DNA from 3 places in the Peribacillus asahii genome. Region 1 is predicted to be linked to each of the others. Evidence: riboswitches for the same ligand, from Rfam matches in the RefSeq annotation. Region 1 holds a riboswitch; each other region holds the start of a gene.

Region 1 (7,883 bases):
TACAGTCAAAATCACAACTATATCGAAGGAGAAGTTATAAGAAAAGCGGAATCGGCTCGACCAGCTCGTGAAGAAAATAGGGAAAGACCCGGAAGGAGCCCTTTGCCTTTCAAGGGCTTTCATCTTTTTCACAGCGAGCTAGACATTAAGAAAAGCGCAAGCTCCTTAATTCTTCTTAAAAAACATAATGCCTCGCCCCTTAAACAGAAGCAGCTTATGTCCAGAAAGAACTAATCAGCTTACGCTAAACTTCAAAACTGTGAGCTAAAAATGACCTAAGTGAATACCCGTACATCATTTAGATGCTCTTAAATGAAACTTTACGACGCCAAACCCGGCTAATCAGCCCATGGCTCGGTGAGAATAGAAACGCTAAAGTAAAAAATAGCGCCGCAGCACATACCATACATCCAGAAATCGAAGCATCTAAAGCAGTCGCTACGTAATAGCCGACTACCGAGCTTAAAATGCCCACAACCATGCTGATTATAATCATTCGATGTAATTGATCTGTTAATAAATACGCTGTGGCAGCCGGAATAATAAGCATACCCACGACAAGAATCGCACCGACACTATCAAAAGCTGCGACCGTTGTTACGGAAACAAGGCTCATTAATAAGTAATGAAAAAACATCACGGGAATTCCCATTGCTGCTGCCAGCGCTGCATCGAATGAACAAATTTTAAACTGCTTAAAGAATACAAAGATGAGAACTATATTAATGAGGAAACTGCTTCCAACCATCCATATGGCCCTCGGGCCCATATCCTGACCTGCAATCGTCATCATATGCCACGGCGTATACGCAATCTCCCCATACAAAACATGTTCTAAGTCAAAATCAATTTGCTGCGTATACAAACTAACTAATAAAACACCGATAGCAAAAAGCGATGTGAATACAACACCAATCGCTGCATCCCCCTGAACACCTGAGTTTTGAAATAGTTGAATCAAAAAAACAGTTAATAGCCCAAGTAGCGCAGCTCCCATTAACATGAAAATAGATTCTCTTGATCCACTCCACAGAAACGCTAACACAATTCCAGGCAATACGGAATGACTAATCGCATCCCCCACCATCGCGATTTTTCTGACCACTAAAAAACAACCGACAACACTACAAGAACAAGCAACAAGTGCTCCAACAAGGATAATCCAAAAATCATTCATAGCGATGCACTCCTTGTTTTTGCAGTTTACGCATTAATTCATATTTCCGTTTCGTATCTCCCCTTCGCCAAAGCTTCGCTACCACGCCGCGATTCGGAGCAAATAATAAGGAAAGTACAAACCACCCCGTTGCCGAAAGAACAATCAGTGGACCGGTGGGTAAATTGTTCACAGTTGCGCTGAGCAGCGTACCACTTATTCCACTTACCATACCAAACACACCAGATAATATCACCATTACATGTAATCGCTCTGTCCAATACCTAGCTGAAACAGCTGGTGTGATGAGTAAAGCTGCCATCAATACAACGCCAACCGCTTGAATTCCAGTCACAACCGCTCCAACAATTAATAGCATAATGATATAATCCAATAACAAGACAGGTAAACCGATTCCCTTTGCAAAACCTGGATCAAAAGATAAAAGTTTAAATTCTTTAAAAAACAGCGTACAAACTAAGATTAAAACAAGCGACACCCCCATCATCACATACACATCGGTCATGACCATAGAGGCCGTCTGTCCAAACAAAAATTTATCCAATCCACTCTGATTTCCGTAAGAACTTTGTTGAATTTGTGTTAATAAAACAATACCTAATCCAAAGAAAGAAGATAATACAATCCCAAGCGCCGAATCTTGCTTAATTCGACTATATTTTGTTAATACACTAATGAAGAATACCGCAATCATCCCAGCAATAGCTGCTCCAAAAAGAAAGAAAGAAATCGATTTAACCCCGGTTAAAATAAAAGCGATACAAATACCCGGAAGCGCTGCATGAGCAAGTGTATCTCCAAGTAAAGACTGTTTTCTAAGATAAGCAAAGCTTCCAATAACACCACTACTTAAACCGAGCAAAAGCGTTCCAAGTAAAATCCACTGTGTGTTCGGGTCACGAAGGACCTCTAATATACTCATTGATTCCACCTCAATTTATTAACAATCCTGATTGTGAATCAGATAAAATCGCAAGTTTACCGCCGTACGTTTTTTGTAAATGCTCCGGAGTAAACACCTCTTCTGTCGGTCCTATTTGAATAAGCTGTTTATTCAGTAGAATCGTCCAGTCAAAATACTCTTTTACTGTTGAAAGATCATGATGAACGACAAGCACCGTTTTGCCACTCTGCTTTAGCTCCATAAGCAATTGAATAATCGCTTTCTCTGTTGCTGCATCCACACCAACAAATGGTTCATCCATAAAATATAAATCGGCTTCCTGCGCCAAAGCTCTTGCTAAAAAAATTCGTTGCTGTTGCCCGCCTGATAGCTGACTAATTTGTCGATTTGCATAATCAACCATCCCTACTTTGTCTAAGCACTCTAACGCCTTTTGCTTTTCCGCCTTGCCAGGGCGCTTTAGCCATCCTAAGTGGCCGTAACGCCCCATCATCACAACATCTAAAGCATTCGTCGGAAAATCCCAATCAACAGATTCACGCTGCGGCACATAGCCTACGTTTTTTCGCATCGCTCTATATGATTTTCCCTGAATCGTTACTTTCCCGGAAATGCGCGGAACAAGTTCTAAAATTCCTTTAATTAAAGTGGATTTCCCTGCCCCATTTGGCCCGATAATCCCAATTAACTTACCTTCTGGTACTTCAAAAGAAACAGATTCAATAACTGGCTTTTTATGATAAGCAATTGTAAAATCTTCTACCTTTAATACATTAGGCATCCAAACCCCTCCTTATTTCAACGCATTTACAATCGTATCGGTATTGTGACGCACCATTCCAAGATACGTTCCTTTTTCTGTTCCTTTTTCTCCCATTGCATCTGAGAATAATTCTCCTCCAATTTTCACAGTATGCCCTTGCTTTTCAGCCCCTTGAATAACGGCTTCGATTGCTTTTTTAGGAACACTCGTTTCTACGAAGATCGCTTTAATTTGTTTTTCTACTAAGTAATCACGTAAATCTGTGACATCTTTAGAACCGTATTCGGATACGGTATTCATTCCTTGCAGCCCTTTCACTTCTAATCCATACGCTGCACCGAAATAGCCAAATGCATCATGCGCTGTAACAAGTACACGTTGTGATTCTGGAATCGTATTGATTTCAGATTGAACATATTCATGTAGTTCTTTTAATTTCTCAATATATGCTTCATAATTTTTTTGGTAACTTTCTTTATTGGCTGGATCTTCCTTTATTAATGCTTCATTGACCGTATCGGCAGCTTGCATCCACAGCGTAACATCAAACCAAATATGCGGATCATATTGCCCAGCCTTTACTTCATGCAGTTCTTCCTTAGCAATATCTTTAGAAACCGCAATCGTCGTTTTTTGCTCGCCCATTTGCTCAAAAATCTCTTCCATTTTCCCTTCAAGATGAAGACCGTTATATAGAATCATATCTGCCCCATCAAGTGTCTTGACATCTCCTTGAGTTGCTTTGTATAAATGCGGATCGACTCCTGACCCCATCAAACTTGTCACCTCGACATGCTCTCCGCCAATATTTTGAGCTAAATCTCCAATCATTCCCGTTGTCGCCACTACTACAAGCTTGCCCTCCGTTTGATTATCCGTCTCCGTTGAACACCCGACTAATAAAAGAAAAACAAACATAACACTCGCCATTGACTTCCATATGAATTTCATAAACATCCCCCTTTTTCGTGTAGTTATAAATGTTTCCTTAATGCAAAAATAAGAATAAAAAAATACAGATTGAACCACTTTTGATGGTCAAGCACTAAAAAGTTTCCTTAGGTAAACTTATTTTATAATATACATAATTTATATGCAAAAGTGCAACCCTTTTTTACTTTTTTATTGAATTACCTAAATGATTTATATTCCAGAATAATAATAGAATGCTTTGAGAAATCAGTTGAAAATATTCACAAAACAGCTATTTATATTGAATATTCAGAAAACTGAAATCGTAACTATAAGCCATTTCCAATAAGTTATCATTGCACTATTTAAATCACTAGATTATAATTCTACTATAATAAAAAAATGCATATTTCCTCATTAACCGATGGGGTAGAGGCTGCGGCTTATAAAAGTAGAACGAGTGAGATACAAGAATATCAATGACTTCGTTTAAAAGGATAAGTTGCCGAAGCAAGACGATTTTCTTGGGGTCATCTTGCTGGTGGTGTGACCGAATAGGCACATTACTGTCACGTTGCTGAAACAACGTGGGGAGCTATCTTCGGAAGGATTACACGGGTTTATAGAAAACAGCCGTCGATCTTTCGATGGCTGTTTTTTTTATACTTTAAGAAAGTTTAACTTCTCTTAAATATAAAAAAGACATCGACTTTCGCCATTAGGAGCGATAATTCGTGTTTTTCTAATGTCCTTTCCTTCTAATTTAAAAGGAGTGTTACATGTATGAAAAATTCAAACTTATCAACACCCCCTTCCCAATTAAAACGGAATCTAAAAGCTCGTCATTTAATGATGATTTCTTTAGGTGGAACAATTGGGACTGGTTTATTCCTAGCTAGTGGAGGAGCTATTCATCAAGCTGGACCTGGCGGAGCACTTGTTGCATATGCAGCTATTGGGCTTATGGTGTACTACTTAATGACAAGTCTAGCCGAAATGGCCGCCTTCATGCCAGTTGCAGGTTCATTCCGCGTATACGCATCTAAGTTCGTTGATCCATCCTTTGGCTTTGCCATTGGCTGGAATTACTGGTATAACTGGGCCATTACAATTGCTGCAGAACTAGCGGCCGTTGTTCTTATTATGAAGTTCTGGTTCCCGGACAGCCCGTCTCTTCTATGGAGCGGATTGGCACTAGTGATTATGTTTTTATTCAACTACTTATCCGTTAAAGGCTTTGGGGAAGCGGAATTTTGGTTTGCCATGATTAAAGTTGTAACGGTTGTAATCTTTATTGTTACCGGAATCCTTATTATTTTTGGCATTATGGGAGGAAACGATCCAATCGGGTTCTCTAACTTCGTGGCAGATGGTGGTCCATTTAACGGTGGATTTTTCGCAATCCTTGGTGTATTCATGGTTGCCGGATTCTCTTTCCAAGGAACTGAACTGCTTGGCGTAACAGCAGGAGAAAGTGAAGCCCCTGAGAAAAATATTCCTAAAGCTATTAAATCCGTATTCTGGCGCATTATTTTATTCTATATTTTAGCCATTCTAGTTATTGGTATGATTATTCCATTTACAGATGCCCGTCTGTTAAGTGATGACGTTGCGGTTAGTCCATTTACACTTGTATTTGAAAGAGCCGGTCTTGCTTTCGCTGCTTCTGTTATGAATGCAGTCATTCTAACATCTGTATTGTCCGCTGGAAACTCTGGTATGTACGCATCTACGCGTATGCTTTGGGATTTAGCCCGCGATGGAAAGGCACCTAAATTCCTTGGTAAATTAGACAAACGCGGCGTTCCTGTGAATGCCCTTATTGTCACAGCATTAGTCGGTACACTTGCTTTCTCCGCTTCTTTATTTGGAGATGGCGTCGTTTATATTTGGCTATTAAATGCTTCGGGTATGGCTGGTTTTGTAACATGGGTCGGAATTGCTATTGCTCATTATCGATTCCGTAAGGCTTACATTGCTCAAGGACATAGTTTAGATGATTTACCATATCGTGCAAAAGGATTCCCGTTCGGCCCAATATTAGCATTGGTTCTTTGTATCATCATCATTATTGGACAAGGATATCAAGCGTTCTCAACGGACGGAATTGACTGGAATTCTATGCTTGTCTCGTACATTGGCTTAGTCCTATTCTTCATTGTATGGATTGGGTATAAAATTAAACATAAAACAAAATTAATTCCTCTTGAGGAATGCGACTTTAAAGCTGAATAATATTAAAGAAAGAACCTGATATTGTATATCGGGTTCTTTCTTTATAGGTTCTACTATAGATAATACACACGGCATTCATAAGGGCGTAGTGGAGCCTCGTTTATTTCATCCTCATTCCTCTGATTATAATTACTAATTAATAGCTTAGCTGATTTGTGAATAAATTCTTTCGGTAAGAAAAAGTCAGCCGCATTAGCTGTGAAATTACAAAGTACAAGCAGCTTTTGTTCTCCTAACGTTCTCGTATACGCAAAAATACGTTCGTCTTCTGGAAAAAGCAAATCATAACGACCATAGACAATAATGCTATATTTCTTTCGCAATCCAATTAATGTTCGATAATAATAAAAAATGGAGGCTGGATTATTAATAGATTCTTCGGCATTAACTTGTAAATAATTAGGATTTACTGCAATCCATGGAGTACCCGAGGTAAAACCTGCATGCTTAGAGTGATTCCACTGCATCGGTGTTCTCGCATTATCACGCCCGCGAGCATGAATAGCAGCCATCATCTGATCATGTGACCATCCTCGGCTGTATACGAGCTCGTGATAAGCATTGATTGTTTCAATATCTCGATATTCATCTAACTGATGAAAGGCCACATTGGTCATCCCAAGTTCCTCCCCTTGATAAATATAGGGAGTGCCCTGCATCATATGAAGACAAGTAGCTAACATTTTGGCACTAACTTCTCGATACATGCCATCATCACCAAATCGAGAAACGGCTCGTGGCTGATCATGATTATTCCAATACAAACTGTTCCAGCCATCCTCCTCTAACCCCTTTTGCCATTTCGTTAAAATATGTTTCAAATCAGTCAGCTTCCACGGACCATTGCTCCATTTCCCTTCTGGTCCTCCTCCTAAATCGACATGTTCAAATTGAAATACCATTTGTAATTCATTCCGCTTTTGCCCTGTATACAATTTCGCTTGATCTGGATTAACTCCAGGTGCCTCACCAACTGTCATAATATCGTAATGCGCCAATACTTCCCGATTCATTTCTTGCAAAAACTCATGAGACCAAGGGCGATTCATAATATAAGGACTACCGTCTCCATACTGTTTTCCTGGATACACATATCCATCTGGAAAAGCAGGGTCCTTGGAAATCAAGTTAATAACATCCATTCGGAATCCATCGACTCCCTTATCCAGCCACCACTTCATCATTTCATAAATTTCTTTTCGTACCGCTTCGTTTTCCCAATTCAAATCCGGCTGCTTTTTACTAAATAAATGTAAATAATATTCATCTGTATTGGCATCATATTCCCAGACAGACCCTTTAAATACAGATTCCCAGTTCGTAGGAGGTTGTCCATTCCTGCCTTGGCGCCATATATAATACTCTCGCCTCGGATTGTCTTTAGACGACCTTGATTCAACAAACCACTCATGCTCATCTGACGTATGATTGACAACGAGATCCATCACCAACTTCATTCCACGCTCATGAAGCGCCTTTAACAACCGTTCAAAATCAGCCATTGTTCCAAATTCGCTCATAACCGAGCGATAATCACTAATATCATACCCGTTATCATCATTAGGAGATTGATAAATTGGAGATAGCCAAATGACATCGACACCAAGCGTTTGCAAATAATCGAGCTTCATCATAATGCCTTGTAAATCACCAATTCCATCGCCATTGCTGTCCATAAAGCTTCGTGGATAAATTTGATAGACAACCGCCTCTTTCCACCATCTTCTCTCCATTTCAGCCACTCCCTTCTATCCCTATTATAAAAAGAAAAACTGTTAAATATGCTCAGTCAGAGCAATACCTAAAAAAACTTGCCTACTGAGAAGAAGTAACCTTTAAACCAATAATCCCTATTACAATACAGCCCACAAAGAAGAGACGCAGGAAGTCTT
Region 2 (7,883 bases), 1.8 Mb from region 1:
CATCATAACACACCAACATTAGTGAGTTCAGCGACTTCTATTTTAATTAAACACACTTTAGAGCATACAGAACATATACGTGTTGGGTCTGGAGGAATTATGCTGCCTAACCACTCCCCTTTAGTTGTTGCGGAACAATTCGGAACGATGGCAACCATCTATCCTAATCGATTGGACTTAGGTCTTGGCCGAGCTCCGGGCACGGATATGATGACCGCAAATGCACTAAGACGAGCTCAAAAGGATTCTGTCTATACATTTCCGAACGATGTTCAGGCATTACTTACGTATTTCGGACCTGAAGAGCTTCAAAGTTATGTAAAAGCTTATCCAGGTGTTGGAACAAATATCCCAATCTATATCCTCGGTTCTTCGACGGATTCTGCCGTTCTAGCAGCTAAATTAGGCTTGCCCTATGTATTCGCTTCTCACTTCGCACCAAGATATATGGAGGAAGCTATTTCTATTTATCGCGACCGATTCCAGCCATCTCCATACTTAGACTCTCCATATATGATGGTCTGCTTGAATGTGATTGCCGCTGAAAGCGACGAAGAAGCTACATTCGAATCAACCACCATGCAGCAGTTTTTCCTAAATGTTGTTCGCGGATCTCAAACACCGTTACAACCTCCTGTTGAAAATATGGATCACATTTGGAGTCAGCCTGAAAAAGCAATGGCTGCATCAATGTCCAGTGTGACTCTGTTAGGAAATAAAGATTCGATTCGAAAACAGTTGACGAGTTTTCAAGAGAAGTATAACGTCGATGAAATTATGGCTGTATCATATATTTATGATGGTAACAAACAAAAACGGTCTTATGAGATTCTAAAAGAAATCGTGGATGGCAAATAAAGATATGCATTTGAACACGCTGTGATTTTTGGATCCTATGCGTGTGAGAATAGATTACTTGAACTTAACAATACAACAAATATACCTGTATTGAGATGATGTGCCCCTCAATACAGGTATATTAAAATAAACTATTCTTTTAATACTGATGTTTAATAATTATCAATTTGAGCTCTTTGTAGTTTACCGCTGTAATCGACATAAATAGATTTCCATTCAGTGTATACATCTAAGGATGCTTCACCAGAATCTCGATGACCATTACCAGTCCCTTTCGTTCCGCCAAATGGAAGATGAATCTCAGCCCCTGATGTTCCTGCATTCACATAGACAATTCCTGTATCCAAATCTCTCATAGCTTGGAAGGCTCGGTTAACGTCAGCAGTGAAAATCGCACTGGATAGACCAAATTCCACATCATTATTTACTTCAATAGCTTCTTCTAAACTACTAAAGGTATCATAATGGGTAAAAATCTCCCTAGAATACTATTTAATTTTTCAAACATCCTTCTTCATCTCGATCATCCATCCCTTTAGTAGACTAGCTTGTTATAGCACTTTACTTCTAGATTACCAATAAACTCCGGCTCTTTCGCCCACGTGCTGTATTAATAATCAGTCACCTCCATCTCAAGCCCCAGTTTTAGACACTTTACGACTTCTTGAGCAATCTTACTATTCCCTTACTTTACATTTATCCATTTAAACTATTATAAGACTATATATCATTTTTACAAAAAGTGGAATGTTTTCGTTTGAAAAACTGTTCCCATACACTTTTCTTTTCATAATGGAAATTAACACTTTTACTAACACTTAGTCATTTGTCAATGAAGCAACTAACTGCAGTTGTATACACTTCGTCTATACTTTTTCACTAATTTTAATATAGATTTTGTAAAAGCAGCCGTTAATATAGGACACGCTAATCGTGAAATTAATCGAAAATACCTAAAAGCACTAAAAACGAAAAAAAGCTGAAATCCTGAACATCCAAGAATCCCCGCCTAGCCAATTTTCTAAACTATTTTTCTATTAAATAAAAAGAAGCAAAACACCAACTCCAAATTCGGCAGCATGACATTCAATATTTACTGTCGTCCCTTTCACAGACTTCATGATTAAAGTGGAGAGCCAAGTAGTCTCTCCACTGATTAATGAGGATTCTATTCATTAAATGAAACGGGCGAGCCAGTTGAAGTATGTTGATTCACCCAGTCAAGCGATACTTTGGAAACATCTTGCCAGTCAGGTATTTCTGATTTATGCTGTTCTACCCAACTCATACAATATTGCGGGTCAATATTATTTTCCTGGCATTGTTCTAAGAACGACTGAATGTTTGAATCTGTACAATTTTCCCATGTGCCACAAGTAGTTGTAAAAAGAGTCTCCATTTTCGTTTGTATATCAAGTTCCTTATCATTAACCATGATTGACTCCTCCTTTTATTAAAAATAAGATAAGCATGTTGGCATTAACAACATTAAGTATGTTCAAAGGATTATTTATGCCGTTGGCTGCTGTATTAATTATTATCCCAATGATTGTCGCCATTATAACTGTACACAGAAAAAATGGTTTGTTTTCAGATAAGGGTGGAATAGAATATAATCTGGTATTAATCGCTATCGCATCGGGCATCACTTTAACTGGTTCTTTATCTTTAGATGCACTCTATGATATCGATTTTTTGGTCCGTTTAATGTTTTCACATTGAAGAAACCTTTAACCACAAAATAAAACCAGCACAAATGACTATGCTGGTTTGCTACACAATATTCATTTAGAAGTTTCCTGCAACCTTTTCTAAACCAGTTTCAATGATTTCTTCTGCTCGGTCAGGATACTAATAACAACTGTTTCTGAATCTGTGGTTCCCCAAGCTTGAACATACTTAACAGCCAATAGATTATCCTTGTGGATTAATGTTATGGTTATGACGGAATCTATTACTTGGATCGTACGTTTTCTTTACCTCTACTAAGCGCTCGTAGTTTTCTTGAAATGCATTAGTCGTTACATCGTCGCTTACACCGACTCCATTAAGATATGAGGCATTTTTGTAGGAAAATGGGAGCAGTCCTCCATATACGGAATCTATCCATTGTTTACATACAGCATCGTCTCCAGCCATAGCCATTACATCAACCAACAGGACAAACTTTGCATTTCGGATGGCAAATGGAGTTGCATGAACAGGTACTCGATTCATTTTTCCGCCAAGTGCCCATAGCTGAACAAGGATGCTTGGAGCCGGCGCATTGTCTATTTTATAGAGGAGCTGCTCAATGACTGTATCATCCAATTCATCAAAGAAAAGAGAGCTTCCATAAACAGGTACGGTTTTTGGCACCATTGGGTCTAGCTTCTTTTGGAACGCTACAAATGGCACTACTCCTGTTTGATCAACAATTGGTTCTGCTAACTCGCGAAGCGGTTGAATAACTGTTTGGCCTTCTTTCGCATCACCTGCATAGATTCCTAAAAGCATGATTACCTTTTTATGATGTAAAAATTCAGGTAAAAACGGGGCAGGCGGCAGAACAGCAGCTGTTATATTAAGAGAAACTGCTTCATCAGGAGCTTGAGCCAAAAATTGTTGAGCTTTGTTTAAGATGTCTTTTGCATCCTTAAAATCGTACATCACATCCAAAGCCAACACTTCTGGACCTACGGCATGCAAGGCAAACTCAAATCTAGTGACGACCCCAAAATTTCCGCCGCCTCCGCGAATTGCCCAAAATAAATCTTGATGATTCTTTTCATTAACCTCAAGCACAACACCGTCCGCTGTTACGACTCTTGCACCAACAAGATTGTCACAAGTTAACCCATACTTCCCTCTTAAATAACCAATACCGCCATTTAGAGCTAACCCGGCAACACCTGTTTCGGAAACCGTCCCAGTAGGAACTGCCAGTCCATACTTTTGAGTTTCAAGATCTATATCTCCAAGAGTAGCTCCACCTTCTACAACAGCCACTTGTCTCTTTTCATCTACTGTTACTTTTCTCATGTGTGATAAGTCGATCATTACCCCATCATCACAAACAGCAAGGCCGGCTACATGGTGTCCTCCACCGCGAATCGAAATAGATAATTCATTTTCCTTCGCAAACTGTACAGCTGCAATCACATCATTTTCTGACTCACAAACTACTATTGCGGCTGGTTTTCTATCAATTACAGCATTCCAAACCCTTCTTACTTCATCATAACGCGCATCATTTGGACGTATTAATCGGCTGCCTACATGCTTCTCAAGGGTACTATACATCATGTAATCACTCCTATCTTTTATATTTGAACACTAGTTCATTGTTACCATATAATAGTACCATTATTTGGTTGTTTTTCCACAAAATTCTGTAATCATAATTACACCAATAGTCATATTCTCAAACTAGTTGACATAGATTCTTCAAAAAGTAAAAGGGACAAACACTAACTTTTCATTGCAATCAAGTAAAAAAACTGGTATCATCTAACATAATTAAATATTCACTTATTTCAATATTCTTTTGAAGTAAGGATAGAGGAGCAAAGACCATAAGTACGCACTGGGAGGATGATGAGATCCAATGACGATTGCGAAAAGGGGAATTTGCCGAAGTGGAAAGAATCTCATATTTCTTGAAGCTGGTTCTGTTATTGAATAAATACAGAACTGTCATATAGGAAACTATATGGAGGGCTATCTTACGCACAGAAATAATTTTTGTTACATATTGTTTCTACTGCAGCAGCGAAGCCCCGTTGTTGCTTTTTCGCGTTTATCGTTAATCGCCCTTCTCCCTCTATATAAAAATCATTAAAGGACGTGGAGAAGTAATGAATTTCGGACAAATTTTAACTGCAATGGTAACCCCATTTGATCACAATGGTGAGATTGATTTTAATGCTGCAAAAAACTTAATCAATTATTTAATTGACAATGGTACAGACGGTTTAGTAGTTGCGGGTACAACTGGAGAATCCCCTACATTAACGACGGAAGAAAAAGTCGAATTATTCAAATTTGTCGTTGAAGTTGTGAATGGAAGAATTCCTGTTATTGCTGGTACTGGCTCTTATAACACTAAAGCCTCTATCGATTTAACGAAGCTTGCAGAACAAGCAGGGGTCGATGGAATTATGCTTGTTGCTCCATACTACAATAAACCTTCTCAAGAGGGATTATATCAACACTTTAAAGCAATTGCTGAGTCAACGTCATTACCGGTTATGCTGTATAATATACCAGGACGCAGCGTTGTCAATATTTCTGTTGAAACTGTCGTTCGCCTTGCACAGATTCCAAATATTGTTTCCATTAAAGATGCAAGCGGCAACTTAGATGCGATGACTGCAATTATTAGCCAAACACCGGAAGATTTTTCATTGTACAGCGGTGATGATGGTTTAACTTTGCCGGTATTATCGATTGGCGGCACGGGAGTAATCTCAGTTGCTTCTCACATTATAGGCAATGAAATGCAAGCAATGATTGAAAATTTCAAAAATGGGAAGCTTCAAGAAGCTGCTCTAGCTCACCGCAAACTTCTCCCAATTATAAAAGCACTATTTGCTGCACCAAATCCATCACCGGTAAAAGCAGCATTAAATCTAAAAGGGACCAATGTTGGCGGCGTTCGCTTACCAATCATTCCTCTAAACGATGAAGAAACAAGTGCCTTAAAACAAGCACTGCAAGTACTGAATGTAAAAGAAGAAACGATTTCTTAAAAAAGTTTTTTAATAAATGAAAGTTTTGAATCATCTATGCGAAATCCAAAAAGGGACTGACCTCCCATATCACATTACTGTCTGGGAGATTAGCACTCGTATCTTACTTTATTTATTAAATGAAAGTAAAAAATGACGTGTAAAATGGTACACGTCATTTTTATACTGGTTACTTTTTCACCTTGTCGCACTTCCAGTATTTAAAAAAGTAAGAGTTGCAGTTATTTCATGTACACCATTGACTAAAATCATAATCCTATTGGTTCCTGAATTTAGATTCGTATTTGAAATGGGTCTAGGAAAATCAAACTCTATCGGAACGCCTTGTACAAAGGTTCTTACAGTATCAGACCTATATAACGAACCAAACGTTGTTGTTGCACCCATTGCTCATGTTGCTCCTGTTGAACCCGTTTCTCCTTTAAATATATTTACCTCAACTTCTTGTTCAACTATTAATTTTTTATTATCTTCTATGACTTTTTGTTTCTTCTTAACTTTAACGCAATTACATTTCCTCCCGCCACATTTAGAACAGTGTACTTTAACTTCTTGCTCTATTTTATTTTTTCTATTATTATCCAAACGTTTCACATCTTTCCCAAATTATTACTCACACACTATGTAACTGTCATTAAATTTGATTAGACAAATATCTATAAAAAATCGTAAACCCAAGTTTTTTATACAATTATCGAACTTCTTTAGAAACAAAAAGCATTTATTACTTGTACCCATGCTAAACGTATCAAAAAAGGACGTCGGTTTAAATTCATCAACGTCCTTAACTAAAACTCTATAACTTTCTTGTAACTTGAATATCTTAAAGAACTTTTATTTAAAAAGGTTTTATTATTCTAAGTACAATTTTCTAAAATAAACCTTTTAACCTTATCGTATAAAGTACTTTACTTAAACTAATCTACTAATCTTTACATTAAGCAGCTTTTGTAATTCTGCGGTTAATCGCTGCTCCGCTTCAGCCTCAATACGGAAACCGCCTGTTGCTAAACGTTCAATTTGCTGATCAATAACATAGACCGGATTTAAAATTTCAGTTGCACCTAGTACCGATAATACTGGCTTTAATGCATATTCAATGGCTAAAAGATGACCAAACGAGCCACCTACTGCCAAAGGTACAACGATTTTTCCCTCTAATGCTTTTTGCGGCAATAAATCTAAATATGTCTTTAAAATACCTGTAAAAGAAGCTTTATAAATAGGCGTTAAAATGACAACAATGTCTGCTTCTGCTACTTGCTGATTAGCACGCTGAATGTCCTCGCTTGCAAAGTTTGCTGTAATTAAATCCGTTGCTGGCAGCTCATGTACATAAAGCGAATGGAAGTTGATTTCCTCTTGCTCAAAAAATCTTTCCACCTTTTGTTGAATAGCTGTTAAACGAGATTTCTTTGTATTGCCTCCATTAATAATCACTGCTTTAGTCATTTGCATTCTCTCCTTTACTTACCTGTTATTTGTGCCGTTTTTTTAGATGGATGTACAGGTACTGAAAGTCCTAAATTTCCACGTAATGTATCGCTCTCATATTCAGTGCGGAATAAACCTCGACGCTGTAGTTCCGGGATTACGAGTTCAACAATATCGTTCAAGCCATCCGGGAAAGTTGGTGGCATAATGTTAAAGCCATCTGCGCCTTCATTTAAGAACCACTCCTCTAATTGATCTGCAATCTGTTCAGGTGTTCCAACGATTTCCCGGTGACCGCGTGCCCCCGCAATACGCTCATAAATTTCACGGATTGTTTGTAAATTTTCCCGTTTTGCAATGTCACGAATGATATTGTAGCGAATGCGCGGATTCGTTTCATCTTCAATTGTGCTAAACTCCGGCAGCGGAGCATCCACATCATATCCTGATAAATCAATATTGGTGAAATTCGATAAATAGGCTAGACCTACTTCTGGTAAAATACGGCTATTCAGCTGTCGCTGTTTGGCAAGTGCCTCTTCCTCCGTTTTAGCCACTGTAATAAATACACCAGGCATAATTTTTAAATCCTCAGGCTTACGGCCATATTTAGCTAGGCGCCCTTTTACATCACGATAGAAAGTCTGAGCCTCTTCAAGTGTTTGCCATGCTGTAAAAATAACTTCCGCCGTTTTTGCCGCAAGCTCTTTTCCAACTTCGGACGATCCAGCCTGCACAATGACCGGATGGCCTTGCGGTGTCGATGGCGAATCCAGCGTCCCTTGTACCTTAAACCATTCCCCCTCATGATTAACCGGGTGCACCTTGTCTATATCTAAAAACCGACCTTGTTCCTTGTCG
Region 3 (7,883 bases), 470 kb from region 1:
AACATCCAGTTACGGAAGAACCCGAATCTTCCTAAATTGTTTTTAGCTGTAAAAGCAATATAGATTCCATAAACAGCATGAAAAATTAATGGTAGATAGATGACAACCCATTCTACCACTATCAACATTGGCACATATTCAATTGCATGAGCCGCAGTATTGAAAGTTTCCTCTCCTTTTGTTGCCATAAAGTTCACTGATAGATGGAAGATGAGGAATAACCCGATTGGAATTACCCCAAGAAGTGAATGAAGCCTACGATTTCCAAACTCACGATTTTTTGCCACTAAGTGCCCCCCCTTAATTTGTGAAAAATCATGCTCAGATAAATTGGTGGCTACCTTTTATCCTCGCACAAATGCAAGCATAGAATTTTCCCTATACTTTTTTACAATTATGTGACACCACTATTTTACTCCTCACTTGTATGTGCGTCAAGAAAACGGATACAAGATTTCTTTTTTTCACGATAGAAATTCATGATAATCTACCAAGGTAAATTCTAAATTATCTAAATTTTTACAAAAATTATTATTATAGGTATCTATATCATGAAATAGTATGTTAATATTTTCCAATAATTTCCGAAAATATTTTAAAAAATAGTACAGCATCAAAATGAAAATTGTTTATAATAGATTTACAGAAAGAGGCGATTCACAATGAAAAAAAATCTCGCAGAAACTTTAGAAGACTCTGTAATAAACGAACTTCAAATTCCTACTTTTGGCTATGAACTCATTCGAGAAATTGTCTTAGATAATATCCTCGGACAAGACTCCTACCAAATCCTTTATTGGACTGGGAAACAGTTAGCTAGAAAGTTCCCTTTGAGTAGTATGGGTGAAGTGGTTGCATTTTTTCAAAGTGCTGGCTGGGGTGATTTAATCATCGAAAAAGAAACAAAAAATGAAATGGAACTCACCTTAACCGGAGAAATTATCAATCGCCGCCTAGAGCTCTATTCGGACTGCCATTTCCAACTAGAAACTGGATTCCTCGCTGAGCAGAGCGCCCTTCAAAAAAAATGCAGCAGTGAAGCAGTTGCTGAAATTAAAAAACGCGCAAAAAGAGTCATTTTCACGGTTCAATGGGATCCAAAAGATCCACTTTAATCGTGCTGTAAAACAGACTTACGATAAAGTAAGTCTGTTTTACACCTCTTTAATTAAGCTAACGTTTTTGAATGGGCACCTAAGTTGAAGGCAACATGCAGAGCTTCTACCGCTTTAACCATTTCCTTTTCATTGATAACGGTTGACACTTTAATTTCTGATGTACTAACCATTTTCACCTGGATTCCCGTGTTCGCCATCACTTCAAACATTTCAGCTGCGACTCCAGGGTTTGAGACCATACCTGAACCAACGATTGATACTTTCGCTAAGCCATCTTCTGTTTCGATTCTTTCAAACTCAAGGTTCGGTTTATTACTTTCCAATACTTGAAGAGCTTCTTGAAGAGCCTCACTTTTAATTGAAAACGAAAGATTTGTTGTCTCTTCAGATGTCATTGTTTGAATAATGATATCTACGTTAATATGATGCTTTGCAAGCGTTGTAAAAATGGTTGATAAAGTGCTAAGTGTACGCGGTAAACCAAACACCGTCACACGTGTAATTTTATCTTCAAAAGCAATACCTCTTACAATTAAATTTTCTTCCATTGTTGCTTCCTCCTCAATAATCGTCCCTGATTCTTTCTCCATACTAGAACGTACTTCTAGTGGAATGTGGTAATTTTTGGCAAACTCTACCGCACGTGGGTGAAGTACGCCAGCTCCTAAATTTGCAAGTTCTAACATTTCATCATATGAAATCGATAAGAGCTTTCTCGCCTCTTTAATATAGCGTGGGTCCGTCGTAAATACGCCGGTTACGTCCGTATAAATGTCACAGCGTTGCGCTTTCAGTGCTGCAGCTAGTGCAACAGCTGTTGTATCTGAACCTCCGCGCCCTAATGTCGTAATGTTCCCTTCCTCATCTACCCCTTGGAATCCAGCAACGACAACCACTTTCCCTGCTTGTAATTCCGCTTCCATACGTTTTGTATCAATTTGTAAAATGCGTGCATTGCCATGGACTGCTTCCGTTTGGATTCCTGCTTGCCACCCTGTAAATGAAATCGTTTGCTGACCTTGCTCAAGTAAGGCCATTGTTAGTAAAGAAATCGTAACCTGCTCACCTGTTGACAGCAGCATATCCATTTCACGCTTACTTGGATTATCTGTAATTTCCTTTGCCATTGTTACCAATTCATCCGTTGTTTTGCCCATCGCTGACACGACGACAACGACATCGTTCCCTCTCTCTACTTCTTCCATGACCCGTCTTGCCACATTTTTAATTTTTGTGACATTTCCGACGGATGTACCGCCAAACTTCTGTACAATAATTGGCATATTCATTCATCCTCTCTGTTGTTTACACTAAACTGAATTTGATATGTACAAGCACAAAAAAAGCAACGAGATATATCTCATTGCTTTGTCCGCGAAAAATACTATAAATACGGCAAATACAGTGAGATAGCTCTCCAGGAAATTCTTCCTGACAGTCTGCCATTTATTCAATGTCAAACCAGAAAAACAAAGTATGAGTTTTGTTTTCCTTCGGCGATTTCCCCTTTCAAAACCTTTCACAGAAGCTCATACTTCTCTAGGTTTCTACTCTTGAATCTCGCACCTCTATCAGCACTCTTTAATTGTCATGTTCAAAATTCTTCTTGAGTATAGCATAGAGGAGAAAGTGAATCAAGTTCATTTCTGAAATTTTTGGAAGATGGCCTCTGCTACTTTTTCGGGCATACCTGCTTGAACAAGCTCTTCAATAGAGGCTTCTTTTATTTTTTTTAGCGAACCGAATGATTTAAGCAATTGCTTACGCCTCTTCTCACCAACTCCTGAAATATCGTCAAGCTGTGAATGAATCGCATTTTTCCCACGAAGTTGCCTATGGAAGGTTATCGCAAATCGATGCACTTCATCTTGAATTCGCTGCAATAAATAAAACTCCTGACTCTGTCGGTCAAGTGGAATAATTTCAAGCGGATTCCCTATCATCAATTCAGATGTACGATGCTTCTCATCCTTTACTAGACCAGCTAACGGTATATCGAGGCCTAATTCATTCTCCAAAATATCCCTAACCGCTTCAACATGTCCTTTTCCCCCGTCAATAATGATTAAATCCGGTAGTGGCAGCCCTTCTTTTAACACACGTGAATATCTTCTGCGTACAACTTCCCGCATCGATTCATAATCATCCGGCCCTTGCACCGTTTTAATTTTATATTTGCGGTATTCTTTTTTTACTGGCTTCCCATCTATAAATACAACTAGTGCAGATACAGGATTTGTTCCTTGAATATTGGAGTTATCAAACGCTTCAATACGATGAGGTGTATAAATTCCTAACTGCTTTCCTAAATTCTCGACAGCCTTTATGGATCGTTCCTCATCTCGTTCAAGAAGAGAGAATTTTTCGTGTAGTGCTAATTTAGCATTTTTATTCGCTAAATCAAGCATGTCCTTTTTCTGACCACGTTTTGGTTGAATAATTTTCACATTGAGAAGACGTTCCGCTAGGTCTGCCTCAACTGTCTCTGGAATCAAAATTTCCTTCGGCTTTAAGTGATGATCCATTTCATAAAAACGGCCTAAAAAGGTAAGCAGTTCTTCCTCTGGTTCATTATAAGCTGGAAAAAGCGAAACATCACGTTCAATTAATTTCCCCTGACGTACAAAAAACACCTGCACACACATCCAACCCTTATCATAGGCAAACCCAAAAATATCGCGATCTGTAAAATCATTCGTCATCATCTTTTGCTTTTCCATCGTAACATCAATATGAGCAATTTGGTCACGTAACTCCTTTGCTCGCTCAAAATCTAATTCTTCAGCAGCGGCATGCATGCTCTCTGTTAACGCCTTCTTTATTTCGACATGTCCGCCATTTAAGAAACGATTGATTTCATCTACAATTTGCGTATATTGTGCTTGCTCTACCTCCTTCACACAAGGAGCAAGACACTGACCTAAATGATAATAAAGGCATACCCGATTCGGCAGCGTATCGCATTTACGAAGCGGATAGATTCGATCAAGCAGTTTTTTCGTTTCAGTAGCAGCAGTCACATTGGGATACGGACCAAAATATTTCCCTTTGTCTTTTTTCACTTTCCTTGTAATAAGAAGGCGAGGATGCTTCTCTGCTGTAAGCTTAATAAATGGATACGTTTTATCATCCTTCAACATAATATTATATTTTGGATCGTATTGTTTGATTAAGTTCAACTCTAAAATAAGAGCTTCAATGTTGGAGGATGTGACAATGTATTCAAAGTCTTCAATTTCATTTACAAGTCGTAACGTTTTCCCATCATGTGAGCCTGTAAAATAAGAACGCACACGATTTTTAAGAACTTTTGCTTTCCCGACATAAATAACTGTCCCTTGACGGTCCTTCATTAAATAACAGCCAGGTTGATCTGGAAGAAGGGCTAATTTATTCTTGATTTGCTGATTCATGAACTCCCCCGCCTTATTATTTCTTCTTGTTATTACTATACAGGAAATACTCCTATCTTAAAAAATAACATCTACATTGTGAGAGACTAAAAACAAAACTTATCACCTGTAATAGCGAAAGTTAGTGTCTTTTCTTAATAGTTTAATCCTTAAAAACGATTAAACTTTCTTAAAGCAAAAAAAAATCTCCAAGTCTCAGACTCGAAGATTTCTTTGCAATCATTAAGCGTGTTTAGCAAGAAGTTCAGCTAAAGCTTCTTTTGGTTGGAAACCAACTACTTTATCGACAGCCTCACCGTCTTTAAGAACGATTAATGTTGGAATACTCATAACACCAAATTTACCAGCTGTTTCTTGGTTTTCATCAACATCCACTTTAACGATTTTCGCTTTACCAGCGATTTCACTATCAAGCTCTTCAAGAACAGGAGCAATCATTTTACAAGGTCCGCACCACGGAGCCCAAAAATCAACTAGAACAACACCTTCGTTTGTTTCAGTTGCAAAAGTTTGATCAGTTGCATTTACAATAGCCATTTATAAAATCCTCCTCATATTTACTCAAATAATCAAAAACAGTATACCATTGATGATTACGTTCGTGCTATTAATTTGCTTCATCGCTAATTTCCCCAAAACTATCTATGTATATGTACACAAAAAGATATTCATCAGACGAGCCGATGAATACCTTTTGTATTTCTATAATTTAAGCGTTTACTTTTAACTTCTTAAATTCTTCTGTTAAAAGTGGAACGACTTCAAATAGGTCACCAACAATACCGTAGTCAGCAACATTGAAGATGTTTGCTTCTGGATCTTTATTAATAGCAACGATTACTTTTGAGTTAGACATTCCTGCTAAATGTTGGATAGCTCCGGAAATCCCACATGCGATATATAAATCCGGTGTAACAACTTTTCCAGTTTGTCCAATTTGTAAAGAGTAATCACAATAATCTGCATCACAAGCACCACGAGAAGCCCCAACTGCTGCACCAAGAACTTCTGCAAGTTCTTTTAATGGTTCAAAGCCTTCTGCACTTTTCACACCACGACCACCAGAAATGATAACTTTTGCTTCTGAAAGATCTACACCTTCACTTGCTTTTCGAACAACATCTTTAATAATTGTACGTAAGTCTGTAATATTCGCAGACAGTGTAACAACATCCCCTGAACGAGACTCATCTTTTTGTAATGGTTCAATGTTATTTGGACGAATCGTTGCAAAAACTAAACCGCCTGTGACAATTTTCTTCTCAAATGCTTTACCAGAATAAATCGGGCGAGTAAACACAGTGTTTCCGCCTGCTACTTCAAGAGCTGTAACATCTGAGATTAAGCCTGCTTCTAATTTTCCAGCTATTTTTGGTGCTAAATCTTTTCCTAATGAAGTATGTCCAATAATTAAACCATCTGGATTTTCTGCTTCAATCACAGCAAGCAAAGCCTGTGAGAAACCATCAGAAGTATATTGAGCTAGTTTAGCATCTTCTACAACGACCACTCGGTCTGCACCATACTGAATTAACTCCACTCCTAAAGCTTGAACGCTTTCTCCAATTAACACACCAACTACTTCTCCGCCGTCTGCAGCAACTTTTGCGGCACCAATTGCTTCAAATGATACATTTCTTAGTGAACCGTCTCGAACTTCTCCTAATACAAGAAACTTGCTAGCCATTATAAAAACCTCCTGCGCTCTTTTTTATCTATTCACTCGTCTGTTTATTTCAAAATCTCTAATAATTAGATGACTTTTGCTTCACTGCGTAATAATTGAACAAGTTCACCAACTTGTGCAGAAATGTCACCACTTAGTACTTTTCCTGCTTCTTTTGTAGGTGGTAAAAAGATTTCGATTGTTTTTGTTTTCGCTTCCACATCATCTTCTTCTAAATCTAAATCATCTAATTCTAATTCTTCAAGCGGCTTTTTCTTCGCTTTCATGATTCCTGGTAAAGAAGGATAACGTGGCTCATTTAGACCTTGTTGTGCTGTTACTAACAATGGAAGAGTCGTTTCAATTGTTTCTGAATCCCCTTCTACATCACGCGTAACACTTACTGTTGTACCTGCAATATTTAAATCTGTAATCGTTGTTACATAAGGAATATTAAGAAGTTCTGCAACACGTGGTCCCACTTGACCAGAACCGCCATCAATCGCTACATTTCCTGCTATAATAAGATCTACTTCTTGATCTTTTAAGTATTGAGCCAATACTTTCGCTGTTGTAAATTGATCTACATTTTCTACGTCATCTTCAATATTAATTAACACTGCTTTATCGGCACCCATTGCTAAAGCCGTACGCAGTTGTTTTTCAGCTTCTTCGTTGCCGACAGAAACAACCGTTACTTCGCCGCCTTGAGCGTCTCGTACTTGAATCGCTTCTTCCACAGCATACTCATCATAAGGGTTAATAATAAATTCAGCGCCCTCTTCATTGATTTTGCCGTTAGAAAGCGTAATTTTTTCTTCTGTATCAAATGTTCTTTTCAGTAATACATAAATGTTCACGATAATCCCTCCTGAGTGTTTTAAATTCCTAAGATTCTGAAAAGTCAAAATCCATATATAGTAAGTATTCTTCAAAATCCAACAAATTCCTTTAATATTTTAGAAAAAAATATATTTTTTTACGTTTTTTTACTTATTTACCCGTAAAAAGCGGTTCTCTTTTTTCAATGAATGCACTAATTCCTTCTTTTGCATCGTTTGACTCGAAAATTGTTCCAAATTGTGCTACTTCATTTGCCACACCTTTGTAATAAGAGTCATGCTTTAAATAGTTTAATTGTTCAATAATAGCTTTTAGAGCAAGAGGGCTTTTCTTCGCTACTTTAAAAGCTAGTTCTTTCGCTTTTGGAAGTAATTCTTCATCGGAGTAAGCTCGGTTCGCTAGACCATATTGGACAGCTTCAACTCCTGTAATCGGTTCACTTGTAAATAACATTTCCGCAGCTTTGGCTGTACCTACATAACGTGGAAGTCGTTGTGTACCTGCAAAACCTGGGATTAAACCTAATTGCAGTTCTGGTAAACCAAGCTTTGCTTGTTCTGTTACTAAGCGAATATGACAAGACATCGCTAATTCAAGACCACCGCCTAATGCAGCTCCGTGAATAGCAGCAATGACCGGCTTTGGGAATTTTTCGATTTTTTCTAATACTGCTTGTCCATTCTCAGCTAAGGCAGAGAATGCGGAACCATTTTCAATTTCAGTAATTTCCTTAATATCTGCTCCTGCTGAAAAGAATCTTCCTTCACCGTGGAGCAAGATAACTCTCACTTCTTCATTCTGACTGATTTCATCTAAGGCTTCGGATATCTCCTTAATCATTCC

What was found. A riboswitch is a leader RNA that binds a small molecule or an ion and turns the genes downstream of it on or off. The one in region 1 is predicted to bind lysine.
Region 2: it holds a riboswitch for lysine, as region 1 does, so the genes downstream of both, dapA (4-hydroxy-tetrahydrodipicolinate synthase) here and BAOM_RS21025 (amino acid permease) in region 1, are expected to answer to the same signal.
Region 3: it holds a riboswitch for lysine, as region 1 does, so the genes downstream of both, BAOM_RS18635 (aspartate kinase) here and BAOM_RS21025 (amino acid permease) in region 1, are expected to answer to the same signal.

The regions. Positions count from the first base shown of each region.
Region 1 covers NZ_CP026095.1:4,252,007-4,259,889, forward strand. Annotated here, with positions in the region: gene BAOM_RS21005 (metal ABC transporter permease) at 299-1,177, opposite strand; gene BAOM_RS21010 (metal ABC transporter permease) at 1,170-2,099, opposite strand; gene BAOM_RS21015 (metal ABC transporter ATP-binding protein) at 2,110-2,862, opposite strand; gene BAOM_RS21020 (metal ABC transporter solute-binding protein, Zn/Mn family) at 2,875-3,795, opposite strand; lysine riboswitch at 4,179-4,362, shown strand; gene BAOM_RS21025 (amino acid permease) at 4,540-5,991, shown strand; gene BAOM_RS21030 (glycoside hydrolase family 13 protein) at 6,045-7,724, opposite strand; gene sugE (quaternary ammonium compound efflux SMR transporter SugE) at 7,807-7,883, opposite strand, start outside.
Region 2 covers NZ_CP026095.1:1,188,678-1,196,560, reverse strand. Annotated here, with positions in the region: gene BAOM_RS05965 (LLM class flavin-dependent oxidoreductase) at 1-858, shown strand, start outside; partial or broken gene BAOM_RS05960 (aldehyde dehydrogenase family protein) at 1,011-1,310, opposite strand; gene BAOM_RS05955 (hypothetical protein) at 2,027-2,293, opposite strand; gene BAOM_RS05950 (hypothetical protein) at 2,377-2,580, shown strand; gene BAOM_RS05945 (FAD-binding oxidoreductase) at 2,773-4,143, opposite strand; lysine riboswitch at 4,389-4,568, shown strand; gene dapA (4-hydroxy-tetrahydrodipicolinate synthase) at 4,695-5,588, shown strand; gene BAOM_RS05935 (hypothetical protein) at 5,766-5,975, opposite strand; gene BAOM_RS05930 (hypothetical protein) at 5,979-6,173, opposite strand; gene ssuE (NADPH-dependent FMN reductase) at 6,501-7,040, opposite strand; gene BAOM_RS05920 (LLM class flavin-dependent oxidoreductase) at 7,055-7,883, opposite strand, start outside.
Region 3 covers NZ_CP026095.1:3,782,256-3,790,138, forward strand. Annotated here, with positions in the region: gene BAOM_RS18625 (succinate dehydrogenase cytochrome b558 subunit) at 1-287, opposite strand, end outside; gene BAOM_RS18630 (YslB family protein) at 663-1,115, shown strand; gene BAOM_RS18635 (aspartate kinase) at 1,169-2,401, opposite strand; lysine riboswitch at 2,521-2,697, opposite strand; gene uvrC (excinuclease ABC subunit UvrC) at 2,759-4,531, opposite strand; gene trxA (thioredoxin) at 4,754-5,068, opposite strand; gene BAOM_RS18650 (electron transfer flavoprotein subunit alpha/FixB family protein) at 5,241-6,218, opposite strand; gene BAOM_RS18655 (electron transfer flavoprotein subunit beta/FixA family protein) at 6,284-7,057, opposite strand; gene BAOM_RS18660 (enoyl-CoA hydratase) at 7,191-7,883, opposite strand, start outside.